One region of the Streptomyces sp. NPDC093600 genome, then DNA from elsewhere that is predicted to be linked to it. Evidence: riboswitches for the same ligand, from Rfam matches in the RefSeq annotation. Region 1 holds a riboswitch; each other region holds the start of a gene.
The links. A riboswitch is a leader RNA that binds a small molecule or an ion and turns the genes downstream of it on or off. The one in region 1 is predicted to bind cobalamin.
Positions count from the first base shown of each region.

Region 2: another riboswitch for cobalamin. It lies ahead of ACIRB4_RS09685 (cobalamin biosynthesis protein); the one in region 1 lies ahead of ACIRB4_RS04655 (ribonucleoside-diphosphate reductase subunit alpha).
Region 3: another riboswitch for cobalamin. It lies ahead of ACIRB4_RS16310 (FecCD family ABC transporter permease); the one in region 1 lies ahead of ACIRB4_RS04655 (ribonucleoside-diphosphate reductase subunit alpha).

Region 1 is NZ_JBIWIU010000001.1:949,387-953,589, reverse strand. It holds gene ACIRB4_RS04665 (carbon starvation CstA family protein) at 1-887, shown strand, start outside; gene ACIRB4_RS04660 (YbdD/YjiX family protein) at 884-1,105, shown strand; cobalamin riboswitch at 1,278-1,418, shown strand; gene ACIRB4_RS04655 (ribonucleoside-diphosphate reductase subunit alpha) at 1,551-3,899, shown strand; gene ACIRB4_RS04650 (ribonucleotide-diphosphate reductase subunit beta) at 3,899-4,203, shown strand, end outside.
Region 2 is NZ_JBIWIU010000002.1:889,741-893,943, reverse strand. It holds gene ACIRB4_RS09700 (alpha/beta hydrolase) at 1-221, opposite strand, end outside; gene ACIRB4_RS09695 (anion permease) at 583-1,833, shown strand; gene ACIRB4_RS09690 (hypothetical protein) at 1,852-2,073, shown strand; cobalamin riboswitch at 2,212-2,354, shown strand; gene ACIRB4_RS09685 (cobalamin biosynthesis protein) at 2,388-3,368, shown strand; gene ACIRB4_RS09680 (cobyric acid synthase) at 3,365-4,203, shown strand, end outside.
Region 3 is NZ_JBIWIU010000005.1:337,643-341,845, forward strand. It holds gene ACIRB4_RS16305 (MBL fold metallo-hydrolase) at 1-1,255, shown strand, start outside; cobalamin riboswitch at 1,364-1,491, shown strand; gene ACIRB4_RS16310 (FecCD family ABC transporter permease) at 1,594-2,703, shown strand; gene ACIRB4_RS16315 (ABC transporter ATP-binding protein) at 2,703-3,515, shown strand; gene ACIRB4_RS16320 (ABC transporter substrate-binding protein) at 3,531-4,203, shown strand, end outside.

The DNA.
Region 1 (4,203 bases):
GTACCGGCGGCGCCCCGACCTTCGCGCTCGGCATGTCGGAGATCTTCTCCGCCGTCATCGGCGGTACCGCGATGAAGGCCTTCTGGTACCACTTCGCGATCATGTTCGAGGCTCTGTTCATCCTCACGACCGTGGACGCGGGAACCCGCGTCGGCCGGTTCATGCTCCAGGACATGCTGGGCAACGTCTACAAGCCGTTCCGCCAGGTCAGCTGGAAGCCGGGCGTCTGGTTCGCCAGCGCGGTCGTCGTCGGCGGCTGGGGCTACTTCCTCTGGGTCGGCGTGCACGACCCGCTGGGCGGTATCAACCAGCTGTTCCCGCTGTTCGGCATCGCCAACCAGCTGCTCGCCGCCGTGGCGCTGGCCGTCTGCACCACGCTGCTCATCAAGTCCGGTCGCCTGAAGTGGGCCTGGGTCACCGGCGTCCCGCTCGCCTGGGACGTCGCCGTCACCCTGACCGCGAGCTGGCAGAAGATCTTCTCCGAGGACCCGAGGGTCGGCTTCTTCGCCCAGCGGGACAAGTACCAGGCGGGCATCGACGCCGACAAGGTGCTCCCGCCCGCCAAGTCGATCGACGACATGCACACCGTCGTCACCAACTCCACCGTGGACGGCGTGCTGTCCGCGCTGTTCGCGATCCTCATCATCGTGGTGATCGCCGACGCGGGCCGGGTCTGCTTCAAGGCGATCAGGAACCCGGAGGGCGTCCGGCTCTCCGAGGCGCCGCACACCGAGTCGAAACTCGTCGCGCCCGCCGGCATGTTCCCCACGAAGGAGGAGAAGGCGGAGCTGGTGGCCGCCGGACTCGGCGCCGGAGGCGGCATGCGTAAGGAGAGCGCACCGGGCGAGCCGCGGGGTGACGTGCCGACCGGGACCGGCTCGGCATGAGCACGAGCACGGCGAACACGGTCCGCCATCTGCGGCGCGCGGTGCACGCGATCCGCTGGTACGTGCGGGAGCTGTCCGGCGAGGCCGTCTACGACCGGTACGTCGCCCACGCCAGAAGCTGCGACCCGGACGCCGAGGTGATGACCCGGCGGGAGTTCGAGCGCAGCCGCACCGACGCGCGGGAAGCCGATCCGCGCGAGGGGTTCCGCTGCTGCTGAGCCCTCACCGGCCGTCCGACGGGCCGCCGCCTTCCCCCCTCCCGGGGAGGCGGCGGCCCGCTATGTGAGGCCCCCGGCGAACTCACCGCGCGCGTCTCCCCGACGACGGACACCTCGGCTTCGGCGAGGAGCTCCGACACCCAACGCCACTACATGTGGGGGGTGCTTCGAGAAGCGCCCCCCACATGTATGCTCGTGCTCGCTGTCGCCGCAGGGGAATCCGGTGGAAATCCGGAACTGTCCCGCAACGGTGTGTTGGCGTGCTTTTGCGCTCCTTCGAGTCCGAACACCTGCCGACAGTGCGCCCGGTCCGTCCGTTCCGGGTGCCAGAGTCGTCCGGGCCTCGCGGAGTGGGCCGGTGGACACGGAGCGCGCCCGCGTACGGGTGCGCCTGCCGTCCGCCTCCCCGTCGCCGCCCCCCGGGCCGAGCGAGGGAGAGCCCCACGTGACCATCGCGCCAGCCGATCCGGCCGCGGCGATCGAGAGCGACGGACCCGGGACGCTGCTGCTCCGGACCCTGACCGACCTCACCGCCGACCTCCCCGACACCGACCCGGGCAAGGTCGCCGCCGCGGCGCTGCGCGGCCGCAACGCCGCCTCGGACGAGGCGGAGCTGCGGGAGCTGGCCACCGAGGCGGCCGCCGGTCTGATCGCCGAGGACCCGGCGTACTCCCGGCTCGCGGCCCGGCTGCTGACCCGGACCATCGCGGAGGAGGCCGCCGGGCAGGGCGCGGTGGCGTTCTCGGCGTCGGTGGCGGTGGGGCACCGGGAGGGTCTGATCGCGGACCGTACGGCCGCGTTCGTGGCCGCCCACGCGGACCGGATGGACGCGCTGATCGACCCGGCCGCCGACGACCGGTTCGGCTACTTCGGGCTGCGGACGCTGTACTCGCGCTATCTGCTCCGGCACCCGATCACCCGCAAGGTGATCGAGACGCCCCAGCACTTCATGCTGCGGGTCGCGGCCGGGCTGGCCGAGGACGATTCCGTACGGGCGCTGGACGAGGTCGCGGCGCTGTACGGGCTGATGAGCCGGCTCGACTACCTCCCCTCCTCCCCCACGCTGTTCAACTCCGGCACCCGCCACCCGCAGATGTCGTCGTGCTATCTGCTCGACTCGCCGCTGGACGAGCTGGACTCCATCTACGACCGCTACCACCAGGTCGCCCGGCTCTCCAAGCACGCCGGCGGCATCGGTCTTTCGTACTCCCGCATCCGCGCCCGCGGTTCGCTGATCCGCGGCACCAACGGGCACTCCAACGGCATCGTGCCGTTCCTGAAGACCCTGGACGCCTCCGTCGCCGCCGTGAACCAGGGCGGGCGCCGCAAGGGCGCGGCCGCCGTCTACCTGGAGACCTGGCACGCGGACATCGAGGAGTTCCTGGAGCTGCGCGACAACACCGGTGAGGACCAGCGGCGTACGCACAACCTCAACCTGGCGCACTGGATCCCCGACGAGTTCATGCGCCGGGTGAACGCCGACGCCGAGTGGTCGCTGTTCTCCCCCGCCGACGTGCCCGAGCTGGTCGACCTGTGGGGCGACGAGTTCGACGCCGCCTACCGCGCCGCCGAGTCCAGGGGCCTGGCCCGCAAGACCATGCCGGCCCGCGACCTGTACGGCCGGATGATGCGCACGCTGGCCCAGACCGGCAACGGCTGGATGACCTTCAAGGACGCCTCGAACCGGACCGCCAACCAGACGGCGGAGCCGGGCCACACGGTCCACTCCTCCAACCTCTGCACGGAGATCCTGGAGGTGACGGACGACGGCGAGACGGCCGTCTGCAACCTCGGTTCGGTCAACCTGGGCGCCTTCGTGACCGGCGGTGACATCGACTGGGAGCGGCTCGACGCGACCGTCCGTACGGCCGTCACCTTCCTCGACCGGGTCGTGGACATCAACTTCTACCCGACCGAGCAGGCCGGGCGCTCCAACGCCAAGTGGCGGCCTGTGGGCCTGGGCGCGATGGGCCTCCAGGACGTCTTCTTCCAGCTGAAGCTGCCCTTCGACTCGCCCGAGGCACGCGCCCTGTCGACGCGGATCGCCGAGCGGATCATGCTCGCCGCGTACGAGGCATCCGCCGACCTCGCCGAGCGCAACGGCCCCCTCCCGGCCTGGGAGAAGACCCGCACCGCCCGGGGCGTCCTGCACCCCGACCACTACGACGTGGAGCTGAACTGGCCCGAGCGCTGGGCCGCCCTGCGCGAGCGGATCGCGGCGGTCGGCATGCGCAACAGCCTTCTGCTCGCCATCGCGCCGACCGCGACGATCGCCTCGATCGCGGGCGTGTACGAGTGCATCGAGCCGCAGGTCTCCAACCTCTTCAAGCGCGAGACGCTCTCCGGCGAGTTCCTCCAGGTCAACTCCTACCTGGTGGACGAGCTGAAGCGGCTCGGCGTGTGGGACGCGCAGACCCGTGAGGCGCTGCGCGAGTCCAACGGCTCGGTGGCCGGCTTCACCTGGGTCCCGGCCGAGGTGCGCGAGCTGTACCGGACGGCGTGGGAGATCCCGCAGCGCGGCCTCATCGACATGGCGGCGGCCCGCACCCCGTTCCTGGACCAGTCGCAGTCCCTGAACCTGTTCCTGGAGACGCCGACGATCGGCAAGCTGTCGTCCATGTACGCGTACGCCTGGAAGCAGGGCCTGAAGACGACGTACTACCTGCGCTCCCGCCCGGCGACCCGGATCGCCCGCGCCGCCCAGGCCGCCGCCCCGATTCCCGTACAGGCGACGCCGGAAGACGCCGTCGCCTGCTCCCTCGAAAACCCCGAGTCCTGCGAGGCCTGCCAGTAATGTCCGTTGACAAGAACCTGCTCGACCCGGGCTTCGAGCTGACCCTGCGTCCGATGCGCTACCCGGACTTCTACGAGCGCTACCGGGACGCGATCAAGAACACCTGGACCGTGGAGGAGGTCGACCTCCACTCGGACGTCGCCGACCTCGCCAAGCTGACACCGGGCGAGCAGCACATGATCGGCCGGCTGGTGGCGTTCTTCGCGACCGGTGACTCGATCGTCGCCAACAACCTCGTGCTGACGCTCTACAAGCACATCAACTCCCCCGAAGCGCGGCTGTACCTCTCGCGCCAGCTGTTCGA
Region 2 (4,203 bases), on a different contig from region 1:
TCGATGCCGTACGTGCCGGGGCGCAGGGAGGCGAGGCTTCGGGTGAGGGTGATTCTGCCGGGGCCGGTTTCGTGCACGGTGAGCCGGGGGTCGCCGGGCAGGGGCCGTCCGGACGCGGCCTTGAGGGCGGCGTCGCCCGCGTACCGGCCGGCCGCCACCGCGGCCGCGCCGACACCGATCAGAGTGGTGACGGCCGCTGCCGCCGCGTGAGCCGGGCGCACCGTCCCAGTGTGGTCAGGGCGGGGACGGGCCGCCACCCGGCGCACCGGTACGGCGTCCACCTGAGGGTGACGTGGATCACTTCCGGGGGTCCCTCGGTCGACTGATCCGGTCCGCCGGCGTCCACGTGCTGACACGGGGCGCGAGGGACGCGCGTGACGGATGTCCGGTCCGCCCCGTAACCGCATGGCTTACCCCGGGTCGCACGGGTCCACATCGTGGACGTGCGGGCCCTCCCGGACCGCTAAGCGGAATGCCCTGGCACCGGTTCGGGTCACCACACCGCCCGGCCCAGTTCATCTTCCGTTCACCCAGGTTGCCTACGTTCGACGAGCCACTGACGTCAAACGATTGCCTGGGTAAATGGAACACATCACGCTGCTGCTCACGATTGTGGTCGTGACAGCTCTCGTGTTCGATTTCACGAACGGTTTCCACGACACCGCCAACGCGATGGCGACCACCATCTCGACCGGCGCGATGAAGCCCAAGACGGCGGTGGCCATGTCCGCCGTGCTGAACCTGGTCGGCGCGTTCCTCTCCGTGGAGGTCGCCAAGACGATCTCCAGCGGTCTGGTGAACGAAGAGGGCATCCAGCCCGAAGTCATCTTCGCCGCGCTCGTCGGCGCAATCCTCTGGAACCTTTTGACCTGGCTGGTCGGACTGCCGTCCAGCTCGTCCCACGCCCTCATGGGCGGCCTCATCGGCGCGACGATCGCCTCGGTCGGTCTCGGCGGCGTCAACGGCGGCGTGGTCGTCACCAAGGTCCTCATCCCGGCCATCGCCGCTCCGCTGGTCGCCGGCCTCGCCGCGATGCTCGCCTCCCGGCTGACGTACCGGCTCGGCAGGAACGCCGACCGGAAGACCACCGACAAGGGCTACCGCGCGGGTCAGATCGCCTCCGCCGGTCTCGTCTCGCTCGCCCACGGCACCAACGACGCCCAGAAGACGATGGGCATCATCACGCTGGCCCTGGTCGCCGGCGGCATCCTGGTCCCGGGCTCCAACCCGCCGGTCTGGGTCATCGTCTCCGCCGGTCTGGCCATCGCCCTCGGCACCTACCTGGGCGGCTGGCGCATCATCCGCACCATGGGCAAGGGCCTCACGGACCTCCAGCCGCAGCAGGGCTTCGCCGCCCAGACCAGCGCCGCGGCCGTCATCCTGAGCTCCTCCAACCTCGGCTTCTCCCTGTCGACCACGCACTCCTGCTCCGGCGCCGTCATGGGCGCGGGCCTGGGCCGCAAGGGCGGGGTGGTCCGCTGGTCCACCGCCACCCGGATGTTCGTCGCCTGGGGCCTGACCCTCCCCGCCGCCGGCCTGGTCGCCGCGCTCTCGGAGTACGTCACCCGGCAGGGCACCTGGGGCGTCATCGCCGTCGCCGCCTTCCTGATCGCCTCCTGCACCGCGATCTGGTTCATCTCCCGCCGCCAGGTCGTCGACCACACCAACGTCAACGAGACCGAGACCGAGGCCGAGGCCCCCGGCGTCGTGACCACCGCCATCGCGGCCGTCACCCCGCCCCCGGCCGGGACCCTCACCGACGACCTGAAGACCACCATCCCCGCGCCGGCTCCCACCGACCCGGCCGCCCCGGCCGCCACGGCGACGGTCTAAGGAACGAGAGACATCAGCATGAAGATCGACTGGGCAGCTCTCGGCTCCGTCTTCGGAGTCAGCCTCGTGGCGACCGTCGCCCTCGTGGGCCTGTTCACCCTCGGCATCGTCGGCCTCTCCAAGCAGGAGCGGGCCTCGGCCCAGGGAGGCTCCGCCGCCCTCGCGCGCACCGGCGCCTACGCCTGCTTCGCCCTGTGCGCGGCGGCCGTCGCGTACGGCATCTATCTGATCGTCGTCTGACCGATCGACCCACTCACGGCTGGGCGTGCCGCACCGGAAGGTGCGGCACGCCCAGCCGTCGTGTGGGGAGGCTTCGTCGTGGGGCCGCGCTGTGGGGCTTCGCACACTCTCCCGCCGCAGGTCAGGGGTGAGTTGACGGGTGTTCGCGCTGCGTGGTGGACTTCCGGGGCCATTACGGCGGCAGAAGAGGAAGTCCGGTGCGAATCCGGCGCGGTCCCGCCACTGTGACCGGGGAACTGATCCCCGGGAGCCAGGAACTCTCACCGCCGGTCACGTCGAGCCAGGGCGCGGACCCTGAGTGAGGACATAGCGCCATGCCTGGCCGCAGAGCTGCCACCGGTGTATTCGCGTCCACGGGCGTCTTCGCGTACGGAGCCGCCTCCGGCCTGCTCGCGGACCTGCTGATCGGCGACCCGCGCCGCGGCCATCCGGTCGCCGGATTCGGGCAGGCCGCCGGCGCCGTCGAACGACTTCTCCTGCGCGACCACCGCGGGTGGGGCGCGCTGCACACCGCCGTCTGCGCGGGCGGCGCCGCCGGAGCCGCGGCGCTCGCCGCACGCGCCGTCCGCGACCGCCCCCTCGCCTCCGCCGCCCTGACCGCTGCCTCCGTGTGGGCGGTCGTCGGCGGTACGACGCTGGGCCGGGAGGCCCGTGCCATCGGCGGGGCGCTGGCCGCAGGCGACCTGGAGGTGGCCCGCGAGCGGCTGCCACATCTGTGCGGCCGCGACCCGCAGGCCCTGGACGGCCCGGCGATGGCCCGCGCGGTCGTGGAGTCCGTCGCCGAGAACACCTCCGACGCGGTCGTCGGCGCCCTGGTCTGGGGCGCGGTCGCCGGGGTCCCGGGCCTCGTCGGCTTCCGGGCCGTGAACACCCTGGACGCGATGGTCGGGCACAAGTCCCCGAAGTACCGCCGCTTCGGCTGGGCCTCCGCCCGCCTCGACGACGTGGCCGGCTGGCCGGGGGCGCGGCTGACGGCCGCGCTCGCGACCGTCGCGGGCGGCGACCCCCGTGGCGCGGTCCGGGCATGGCGGGCCGACGCGGGCAGGCACCCGAGCCCCAACGCCGGCCCGGTCGAGGCCGCGTTCGCGGGAGCGCTCGGCGTACGGCTCGGCGGGACGCTCTCGTACGGCGGACGGGTCGAGCACCGGCCGGTGCTCAACGCTGCGGGCCGCGACGTGGAAGTGGCGGACATCGAACGGGCCGTACGGCTGTCGCGCCGGGTGACCGGACTGACGCTGGCGGCCTGTGTGGCCGGAAGGATCGTGGTGGGCGCCATGAAGCGGAGGAGCGCATGAGGAGCGGACCGCGGGGAGGCGGGCTGCTGGTCGCGGGGACCACGTCCGACGCGGGCAAGAGCGTCGTCACGGCCGGGATCTGCCGCTGGCTGGTCCGCAAGGGCGTGAGGGTGGCGCCGTTCAAGGGCCAGAACATGTCCCTGAACTCCTTCGTGACCCGGGAGGGCGCGGAGATCGGCCGGGCGCAGGCGATGCAGGCGCAGGCCGCGCGGGTGGAGCCGACGGCGCTGATGAACCCGGTCCTGCTGAAGCCGGGCAGCGACCGCTCCAGCCAGGTCGTGCTGATGGGCAAGCCCGTGGGTGAGCTGAGCGCCCGTGGCTACCACGGGGGGCGGCAGAAGGAGCTGTTCGAGCCGGTCCTCGCGTGCCTGGAGGAGCTGCGGGGCAGCTATGACGCCGTGATCTGCGAGGGGGCGGGCAGTCCGGCCGAGATCAACCTGCGGCGCACGGACATCGTGAACATGGGCATCGCGCGGGCCGCGCGGCTGCCCGTGCTGGTGGTCGGCGACATCGACCGGGGAGGGGTGTTCGCCCAGTTCTTCGGGACGACGGCGCTGCTCGCCCCCGAGGACCAGGAGCTGATCGCGGGCTATCTCGTGAACAAGTTCCGGGGCGACGTCTCGCTGCTGGAGCCCGGCCTCGACATGCTGTACGACCTGACCGGACGCCGGACGTTCGGTGTGCTGCCGTACGCGCACGGGCTCGGCATCGACGAGGAGGACGGCCTGCGGGTCTCCCTGCGGGGCGCGGTCCGGGAGTCGGTCGTGGCGCCGCCCGTCGGCGCGGACGTGCTGCGGGTGGCCGTGTGTGCCGTACCGCTGATGTCGAACTTCAC
Region 3 (4,203 bases), on a different contig from region 1:
CTCAGGAGGCCCTGTGACCGGCACCGGCCCCGACCATCCGCTGCGGTCCCGGCTGCGCGCCCTGCGGCCCGCCGCCTTCGGCGCCGACCCGGCGGGCGAGCGCATGGAGCGCATCCGCCGCTCGCCGAACTTCGCGGACGGGGTCTTCCAGAACCCCGTGCCGGCCCGGCACGGCCCCTCCGGCTCCATGCTCGAGCTCGCCAAGGTCTACTTCCAGAAGGAGGCGCGGGCGCGCCGGGCCCCCGCCGGCACGATCCCCCTCCACACCGGCACCCCGGACCACCTCGCCGAGCCGCCGGCCTCCGGACTGCGGCTCACCTGGATGGGGCACTCCAGCGTCCTCGCCGAGATCGACGGCCACCGGGTGCTCTTCGACCCGGTCTGGGGCGACCGCTGCTCGCCCTTCGCCTTCGCCGGCCCCCGGCGTCTGCACCCCGTCCCGGTGCCGCTCGCCGAGCTGGGCCCCGTCGACGTGGTCGTGATCTCCCACGACCACTACGACCACCTCGACCTGCCCACGATCAAGGCCCTGGCCTCGACGGACACCCTCTTCGCCGTGCCGCTGGGCGTGGGCGCCCATCTGGAGCGCTGGGGCGTGCCCGCTTCCCGGCTGCGCGAGCTGGACTGGAACGAGACGGCGGAGATCGGCGCCCTGCGGCTCACCGCGACCCCCGCCCGCCACTTCTGCGGCCGCGGCCTGCGCAACCAGCAGCACACCCTGTGGGCGTCCTGGGTCGTCGCCGGGCCCACGCACCGGATCTACCACAGCGGAGACACGGGCTACTTCCCCGGCTTCCAGGAGATCGGCGCCGCTCACGGCCCCTTCGACGCCACCATGATCCAGATCGGCGCGTACTCGGCGTACTGGCCCGAGAACCACACGGACCTCACACCGCTGCCGGGAGCCTGGCCGGACATCCACATGTCGCCCGCTCAGGGGGTCCAAGCCCACCTCGACCTGCAAGGAGGCCGCCCGGGCGGCGTCCTGCTCCCGATCCACTGGGGCACCTTCAACCTGGCACCCCACCCGTGGGCGGAGCCGGGGGAGTGGACGAAGGACGCCGCCGAGGAGGCCGGACAGGCCGTCGCGTTCCCCCGCCCCGGCCAGCCCTTCGAGCCCGCGGGCAAGCTGCCCTCGGCGCCCTGGTGGCGGGCGGTGGCCCACCCCATCGCCACCCCGTGGCGCCCGCCCCGGCAGGTGCGGGTCTCCACCGAGGGCCGCACGGACGATCTCGATCTCGCGGGCGATCGCTGACGGCGGGTCGGAACGGCCTCGGCCGGACCGTGCTCGCCGGCTCGTCGACCATGGGACGAGCGGGGGAGCCCGACGCCTCATGTGCGCCCTCGCGGGGAGCCCCGTCGTACACGCTATGCTGCAAACCGCCCCGCGGGGGAAGCCGGTCGAATTCCGGCGCTGACCCGCAACGGTGGACGGAACCGCGTTACGCGGCTCCGTAAGCCCGATTACCCGCGGTGGTGAAGGCTCCTGTCAATTCGCCGTGGACTGCGAGAGGGTGCTGCGCAGGGCGCCCGGCGTCCCGGGCCGCTCCTTGCTCACGTGGGTGCACGGCTTGAGGCGAAGGCGATCAGCCCGTGGCCACACCCCTGCAAGCCGAACCGGCCGCGCCACCGCACACGGCGCGCAACGGCGTCGGCCCCGCACCCCCCAAGCGCGTATCACCGCCCCTTCTCGTCGCCGTCCTGTGCACCGCGCTCCTGCTCTCCCTCCTCTGCGGAGCCGGGATGGGGGCGTCGGGCCTGTCCTGGGGCGAGGTGCTGCGCTTTCTGTGGGCCGGGCTGACGGGCGGATCCATAGCGCACGACGACGTCGCGGCTTACACGATCGTGTGGGAACTGCGCTTTCCGCGCGCCGTGCTGGCCGCGGTCGTCGGAGCGGGCCTCTCGGCCATCGGCGTCGCCGTGCAGGCCATGGTCCGCAACGCCCTCGCCGACCCGTTCGTCCTGGGCATCTCCTCCGGCGCGGCCGTCGGCGCCAATGCCGTCCTCCTCTTCGGAGCCTTCGGCGCTCTCGGCCTCTGGGCCCTGTCCACGGCCGCCTTCCTCTCCGCGCTCCTCGCCATGGCCCTGGTGTACGCGATCGCCCGCACCGCCGACGGCCTGACCCCGCTGCGGCTCGTCCTGACGGGCACAGCGATGTACTACGGCTTCTCCGCCGTCACCACGTTCATGGTGTTCGCGGCCGAACGCGGCGAGGCGGCCCGCTCCGCGATGATGTGGCTGCTCGGCAGCCTCGGCGGAGCCAGCTGGGCCTCCGTGCCGATCGCCGCGGGAGCCGTGCTCGCCGGCCTCACCCACCTCACGGTGTCGGCGCGCCGCCTGAACGCGCTGGCGATGGGTGACGAGACCGCGGCCGCCCTCGGGGTGGACGCGGGGAGGCTGCGCAAGGAACTGTTCCTGGTCTGCGCCGCCGTCACGGGTGCCGTGGTCGCGGTGAGCGGCGCGATCGGTTTCGTCGGCCTCATGGTCCCGCACGCCGCACGGATGCTGGTCGGCGCGGACCACCGCCGGCTGCTGGCCGTCGCCCCCCTCGCCGGCGCCGTCCTGCTGATCTGGGTGGACATCCTGTCCCGTGTGGTGCTCGCGCCCGTCGAGCTGCCGGTGGGCGTGCTGACCGCCGTCATCGGCGTCCCGTGCTTCGTCCTGCTGATGCGCCGCCGCTCCTACACCTTCGGAGGCGCGTGATGCGGATCGACATCGACGCACTCACGGTCGAGGTCACCGGCGCGAAGCTGGTGCGCGAGGCCACGCTCCGCGCGGACAGCGGGCAGGTCGTCGGGCTCGTCGGGCCCAACGGCAGCGGGAAGTCCACCCTGTTGCGCTGCGTCTACCGAGCCCTGCGCCCCTCGGCGGGGATGGTCCGCCTCGGCGGTGAGGACCTGCACTCGCTGAGCGCGCGCGAAGGCGCCCGCCGGCTGGCCGCCCTGCCCCAAGAGGCGGTCACCGAGTTCGACTTCACGGTCGCCGAGGTCGTGGCTATGGGACGGCTGCCCCACCAGCGATCCGTGGCCCGGACCACCGACGAGGACCGGAAGGCGTGCGAGGCCGCGCTGGTACGGGTCGGCGCCGGCCACCTCGCCGACCGCGGCTTCCTCACCCTCTCCGGCGGCGAGAAGCAACGGGTCCTGATCGCCCGCGCGCTCGCGCAGCAGCCGCGCGTCCTGGTCCTCGACGAGCCGACCAACCACCTCGACATCGCCCAGCAGTTGGAAGTCCTGGCCCTCGTGCGCGGCTGGGGGTCCCCCCGGACGGAGTCTGGGGGAGGGCTGACCGTGCTCACCGCCCTGCACGACCTCAACCTCGCCGCGCTCCACTGCGACCTGCTCTACGTCATCGACAGCGGCCGGATCGTCACCTCCGGCGCCCCGCACGACGTACTGACGCCCGACCTGCTCGCCGAGGTCTTCGGCGTACGGGCGCACCGGGTGCCGCATCCGGAGTCCGGCGCCGTGCAGCTGCTCTTCGACCGTCTCCCGCCCACTCAGCCCGCTTCCTGAGGAGTCATCGCCACCATGCCGAACCTCGTACGCCCCGCCGTACTCGCCCTCGCCGCCGCCCTGGTGCTCACCGGTTGCGGCGCGCAGGTCACCCCGGAGAGCGAGGAGGGGGGCGGTGCCAAGGCACGCGGCGGCCACTATCCGGTCACCGTCGAGAACTGCGGCCAGAAGAAGAGCTACGACAAGGCGCCCCAGCGCGTGGTCACCAATGACGTCGGCATCACCGAGATCATGTTCGCGCTCGGGCTAGAGAACCGCATGGCGGGCTATGTGATGCCCGACGACAGGGGCGACCTCTCCTCCGTTCCCTGGAAGGACGCGTACCAGAAGACGAAGTGGCTCTCGAAGAAGACGATCAACAAGGAGCTGGTCCTCGACGCCCGCGCCGATCTGGTCTTCGCGGGCTGGAACTACGGCTTCAACGAGGGGGAGGGCTTCAGCCCCACCGAGCTGGCGCGGGTGGGCATCGACTCGTATCTGCTGAGCGAATCGTGCCGCAACGGGCAGGGAAAGGCGCGCGGGGTGATGCCGCCGCTCGAAGCGCTCTACACCGACCTGCGGAACCTGGGAAAGATCTTCGACGTCGAGGACCGTGCGGAGGCCCTCGTCGCGGACTTCCGTAAGCAGGTGGCCGAAGCGCAGGCGAAGGCCCCGAAGGGCGCCGACCGGCCGCGCGTCTTCCTCTACG